Candidatus Vesicomyosocius sp. SY067_SCS001: one gene and its partner. The protein of the gene in region 1 binds, or shares a complex with, the protein of each later gene. Links are inferred from orthologs where the notes say so. Each region holds a gene or a part of one and is shown on either strand. Other genes may lie near its edges. The genes, in order: tsaB and tsaD.

The links.
Region 2: the proteins of tsaB (region 1) and tsaD are in contact, whole or in part, in a solved structure (PDB 4WQ4), measured with the Escherichia coli proteins. The link is inferred for Candidatus Vesicomyosocius sp. SY067_SCS001 from one-to-one orthologs.

The regions. Positions count from the first base shown.
Region 1 is NZ_CP054877.1:632,738-636,045, reverse strand. The notes cover bases 252-3,219. They hold tsaB (tRNA (adenosine(37)-N6)-threonylcarbamoyltransferase complex dimerization subunit type 1 TsaB), read left to right. Parts: upstream 252-1,389; coding sequence 1,390-2,049; downstream 2,050-3,219. Other genes in these bases: ccmE (cytochrome c maturation protein CcmE), read left to right, coding at 2,999-3,219; ccmD (heme exporter protein CcmD), read left to right, coding at 2,827-2,997; HUW60_RS03055 (heme ABC transporter permease), read left to right, coding at 2,087-2,827; HUW60_RS03065 (hypothetical protein), read left to right, coding at 1,089-1,232; HUW60_RS05035 (hypothetical protein), read left to right, coding at 619-741. In the rest of the region: rpsF (30S ribosomal protein S6), read right to left, coding at 1-138; more of ccmE, read left to right, coding at 3,220-3,308. UniProt on the Escherichia coli protein: Required for the formation of a threonylcarbamoyl group on adenosine at position 37 (t(6)A37) in tRNAs that read codons beginning with adenine.
Region 2 is NZ_CP054877.1:921,976-925,082, reverse strand. What follows is about bases 269-3,035. They hold tsaD (tRNA (adenosine(37)-N6)-threonylcarbamoyltransferase complex transferase subunit TsaD), read left to right. Parts: upstream 269-1,022; coding sequence 1,023-2,048; downstream 2,049-3,035. Other genes in these bases: lptB (LPS export ABC transporter ATP-binding protein), read left to right, coding at 269-985. Also shown: more of lptB, read left to right, coding at 263-268.

The DNA of each region.
Region 1 (3,308 bases):
ATGCTTACGCCCCCAATCCTCTTCTTTATGAATCTTACCACCATCAGCAGTAATGATTTCTTTGTATTTGTCCATCATTGTACCTACCTGAGCTGATTGATCAGGATGGACAATAAGTGTAATCTCATAATGTCTCATGAGTTTTCTCCTTATGGTTATGTTTTAAATAGCTTGGAAATAGTGCTCTCAAGCAAGGAAGAAAGAATTTTATACTAATTATTTGTTTTTAACAATCACTTAATTCTATATATTGTATAAAAAAATATTTTGGGGATAGATTTTGTTAAAATTTAGATAATTTATTATATTACATATTCTATAACAAGTCATTTCTTATGACTAATATCATAAGATGTATTTAATTAAAAATACCTTATCAAATAGAAAGAGAAGTTTTGAGATAAAAAGTTAAAGAAGCATTGATGAGGGGTTATTATTGGTATATTCGTTTAATTAAAGAATGCATGCTTAATAGTTCTGTAATTTTTGTGTATATAAATATTTTGTATTTGGGGTTAAACAATACGAGTAATTAATGACTTTACCAAAAAGTTACTTGATGTAACTGGGCTAGGTGATACCAATTAATAAAATTAAGACTAAAAAAGGAAAAATAATATGAGAAAACCTTTTAAATTACGGAAAAGATATTCTAAACGTATTTCTTCTAAAAATGCTAAGAAAACACACCGTAAAAACAACTTTAGTGTGGCTTCTATTTTCCCCCTAGGGGTGGTATAAGACTTTAATGTCCTGTTATCATCCTTTACAAGCTTACAGGGATCTTATTACAAATTCTGTAATCTTTGATGAACGTGGTGAAAGTGGTGAAACTGTTCCTTTAACCCTTCCATGTGGTCTAATGTTTCGGGTGCCGTCTAGAGCCGCTCCCGGCAGTGGGCCCCGTTCGATGTTTTCATGAGTCAATTCTGCATACAGATAATTCTTTTTTAACTCTTACTTATAATTCTGAAAATCTTCCTGAAAATAGATCTTTGGATAAAGTCAATTTTCAAAAATCTCTTAATATTGTTGCAGATTTTAAATCTTAATGGGAAAATCTGCCGTCTTCTGAAAGAGGTAAGGTTATGAATGATTATAAAGATTATTTCTTGCATAGGGAGCTTGATACAGAAAATAATGAAGACAACATACTAAATTATGAAGAAAATTTGGATAAAAATGAGACTTCTGATGCGCCTGAAGAAGTAAAAGACCAGTTACCTATTTGATTTTACTTTAATAGAGATCATGGTATGATTGTAATTTAAAAGAAATGGCTAAGCTTATAGCTGTAGTGAAAGTCCTTGATTATTATGATTCAACTAGTTATTTATTAAAACTATTTAAATACAAATATTTTGTTTTATATATAATAAGTTTAAGAAAATGATAAATTTATTAGCAATTGATACTTGTACTAATACGTGTTCGGTAAGTCTTTATACTCAAGGTGAAATCTTTTCTCGTTTTGTTCAAGATGTGAATAAAAGTTCAGGTTTAATATTATCACTTTGCGATGAGATTTTTAAAGCTGGTCAATTGCTACCTTCTGCCTTAGATGGTATTATCTACACTAAAGGTCCTGGATCTTTTACAGGTGTTAGAATGTGTGTTAGTGTAGTTCAAGGTATATCGTTGGCATATAATATTCCTACAGTAGGTTTTTCAACACTTGAGCTGCTTGGGTTTGGAGCGTTTAAAAAATACAATATTAGCAAAATTGCTATTGCACTTGATGCACGTATGAATGAGGTATATTGGGGTATTTATCAAAATCAAATCTTGTGTAAGGAAAGTTTACAAAAGCCTGATGAAGTGGATATTCTTGGAAAATATTTTATTGGCGTGGGAGATGGATGGGGTGTATATGACAATGAGCTTATTCAACAAACAGGTATTAATACCTGTTTTGCTAATTTTTATCCAAAAGCTGAGAATCTCATAGTACTTTATTTAACCTGTGCTAACCAACATATCAATTTTAGCAATAAGTTAGCACTGCCAACTTATTTACGTAATAATGTTGCACATAAGTCGCTAAAATAATATTCTTCATAAGTTAAATAACTAGCAGGAGTGGTTTATGTGGAAATGGATTAAAACCTTTGCCTCGCCTAAAAATTTCTATCAAATTAGTCAAAAAATCATTCTTTGGCTTTTAATCCCTTTTATTGTTCTAATATTAATCGGATTGTACTGGGGGCTAATTGTGGCACCTATTGATTATCAACAAGGTGAGAGTTATCGCATTATGTTTATCCATGTACCTGCTGCATGGATGAGTATGTTTGTTTATTTAGTATTGGCAATTTCAGGAGGTATTGGCCTAATTTGGAAAATTAAATTAGCATATGTTATTGCTAAGGTATCAGCTCCTATTGGAGCAGCATTTACTTTTTTAGCCTTAACTACTGGTGCGGTTTGGGGTAAGCCAATGTGGGGTACTTGGTGGGTGTGGGATGCACGTTTAACCTCAGAGTTAATTTTATTATTTTTATATTTAGCTTATATGTCACTTAATAATGCATTTAATAATCCTAAAACTGCATCTAGGGCTTCTTCAGTATTAGCTATTGTGGGTTTGGTTAATTTACCTATTATTCATTATTCGGTTAAATGGTGGAATACATTACATCAGAGTGCGTCAGTCAGTATTAATAAAGTATCCATCCAAGATGTTGATATGTTAATTGCATTATTATTAATGGGTATGGCGTTTAAGTTTTTATATGGTGCGCTTATGTTAATGAGGGCTAGAGATGAAGTGTTGGTCATAGAACAAAATTCTAGTTGGGTTAAAAGAGTAATTATGGAGCATAGATAGTGACGTTAGCAGAATATTTTTCTTTTCTTCCGTATGGAAAATATGCTTTTTATATTTGGTTTTCTTATTTAATGACCTTGATTGTGATTGCAACTTTATTTATACGCACATATTCTATTCACAAAAATGTAATTGAACATTTGCGCATTAAGTATTTAAGAGAAAAATAACATGACAAAACGACAAAATAGAATGGTACTAGTTGCTTTATTAATAATAGGTGTAAGTTTAGCAGGTTATTTAGGTTTAAAAGCATTTAACGAGAATTTATTGTATTTTTTGTCTCCTACTGATGTAACCAATGGTAGGGCTCCAAAAGATAAAGATTTTCGTTTAGGCGGTATGGTTGTTAAGGATAGCGTTAAACATGATGGTATTAAAGTTGTATTTGATGTAACTGATTATGCTAACACCTTTCGTATTAATTATTCAGGAATTTTGCCTGATTTATTTAAAGAAGGTCAGGGCGTTATTACAACTG
Region 2 (3,107 bases), 290 kb from region 1 along the record:
AAATCTATTTTAATTTTAGTTAATTTTTCATTTGTAACCGAGTTATCTTTTTAGGATTTTGATGTTTTTGATGTTTTTAAATATATTCATATTATTGTAACCAGAAATATTATTTTTAATGTGTTACTCTTTAGATTTTGTTTTAAATTAAGTTTTACTCAATATTAATAGTAGTGTTTTGTATTCTAATATTTACGTATTCTTGTTTATTATTTGGTGAGGTTAATGACTAGAACTGTTAAAAAAATTAATATTTGTTATTATGACTAGTAACGCTCTAATAATACAAAATATTAGTAAATCTTATTCAGGTAGGACTGTAGTTAATAATGTGTCATTTTTTGTGAAAAGTGGTGAAGTAGTTGGATTGTTAGGTCCAAATGGCGCAGGAAAAACTACTTGTTTTTATATTACTTGTGGCTTAATTAAGGCAAATTCAGGAAAGGTATACTTAAACAATAAGAGAATTGATCATTTACCAATGCACAAGCGTGCTGATTTAGGGCTTAGTTATTTACCTCAAGAGCCTTCTATTTTTCGTAATCTTTCTGTGGAAAACAATATTATGGCGGTGTTACAACTAAACTCTAATTTTGATAAAATACAGAGAGTACACAGATTGGAGAAATTATTAAGAGAGTTTAGTATTGAACATATTCGCCATATTAACGGCGTTAGTTTATCTGGCGGTGAAAGGAGAAGAGTAGAAAGTGCTAGGGCGCTAGCAATGAATCCAAAATTTATATTGCTTGATGAGCCATTTTCAGGAGTTGATCCAATTTCTGTAGTAGATATTCAAAAAATTATTTTCTATTTGAAAGATCAAGATATTGGCATCTTAATTACGGATCATAATTATCGTGAAATGCTAGATACTTGTAATAACTCCTATGTATTACATAATGGGGTTATTATTGCAGAGGGTAGTAAAGAACAAATTCTTTACAATGAAAGGGTTCGTGAAGTTTATTTAGGAGGGGTATGATCCTATCTTTACAATGTACATTCATTAGGATTAATAAATGGCTAAACTTAACTTTATTACGTTAGGGATAGAAAGTTCTTGTGATGAAACAGGTGTTGGATTATACCATTCTGAGTTTGGCCTTATTGGTCATCAATTATTTTCATCTGTTGAAATCCATAGCGAATATGGTGGCGTGGTTCCTGAGTTGGCATCGCGTGATCATATTCAAAGAATATTACCTTTAATTAAAACAGTTTTAACAAATGCAAAGTTTACCTTACAAGATTTAAATGGCATTGCTTATACAGCTGGACCAGGTTTGGCAGGTGCGCTTTTGGTAGGAAGTGCGTTGGCTAAATCTTTAGCTTGGAGTTTGGGTGTTCCGTCTTTAGCTGTACATCACATGGAAGGACATTTACTAGCACCTTTATTAGAAGAGTCTCAGCCTAAATTCCCTTTTGTAGCTTTGTTAGTTTCAGGTGGCCACACTATGTTAATTGATGTTAAGGCCATTGGCCAATACAAGATTTTAGGTAAGTCCTTAGATGATGCAGTAGGCGAGGCTTTTGATAAAACAGCAAAAATTTTAGGTTTAGGTTATCCTGGTGGTCCTGCTTTAGAAAAGCTTGCTAAACAAGGCAATACTAATACTTTTAAGTTTCCACTTCCAATGGTTGACCGTCCTGGGCTTGACTTTAGTTTTAGTGGTTTAAAAACGTTTGCACGTAATACCTTTACTAAACATCCTAATAAAAAATCAGATATTGCTAAATCTTTTGAAGTTGCTACTACGCAAATACTTATGATTAAGTGTAGAAGGGCATTAGAGAAGACTGGAAGAATAACACTTGTGGTTGCAGGTGGCGTTAGTGCAAATTTATCTTTGCGTAAGGAACTTAACCAAATGGGTAGAAAAGTGGGTGTAAATATCTTTTATCCAAGGCAAGAGTTTTGTACTGACAATGGTGCTATGATAGCTTTAGCTGGGCATTTTCGCTTAAGCCATGGACAGTGCGATATCAATTATGAAATTAATATTAAGCCTAGATGGAGTGTAGAAGAATTGAGTCAAATTAAATAAATTGTTTTCTGTGTGTTGATTAAGTCGTGATATATCACATTGGTAACCATTGAAGTGTATATCTAAGAGGTTTACTTGCTAGAGTTTCCGAGAATTGGTTTGTCTGAAAGAGCGATACGTAGAAGTAAAAATTATGTGTGTAGTAGATTTATGACTTTAAAGTTTAAATCTGTTACAAAATGGATGATTGTTGTAAGTTTACTATAATATAATTTTCACATTACTACTGGATTGCTACTGGATTTTGAATAAATTAAATAAGATGTTGACTTTAGCTTATTTAAATTTTATGAATGATTGGGATTAGATGGATCATTTTTATACAACTTATATCACTAGTTAATATTGTAATTTAGTTAAGCCAGTCAAGTATCTTACAAAATCAATTCTTGTATTATAACGTTTATTGGTTGGTAAGCTATTATTTATACATGTAAATTTATTTAATAGTTAGTTGATTGACAATAATAATCCTTTTGAGTTAAGAATTAATATCATGCTAAGCTAAATATGTACTTGAAATTATTACCATAAGTAGTGGGTATAATTTATTGTTAGTCAACCTATCTTCTTCATGTAGAACTATTTTTATAGAACATTTATTTTTAATCATGCAAGCATAGTACTGCTAAAGTATTTAAAACTTACTTAATTACTAACAAATCCATAGTTCTTTCAACTAAAGATTCATTTATCTTGCGTTATTTAATAAATATTTTCCCTGTAAATTTTTAGCCTATTAGTGTAATTAATTACTATTATTTCGGATAATGATCCTTAAAATAATATAAATTAGAGAAATGGTTAGAATAATCAGCTGAAAGTTATTGATTCAATATAACTATGATGATAGTACGATATTCTATCTTGAAGTTTATAATGATGTTTGATTTATCTATTAATTCCTAATATTAATAATATTCTTTAACACTCTTACTCGAAAGCAAAAAGTCATTACTGTAGTTTGTTATGGTTTAGTTTGTTTTTATCAGTAGATACTATTATAAAATAGAAAATCATTACTTGTTGTAGGTTTCATGACAGGTCTTATAAATGAAG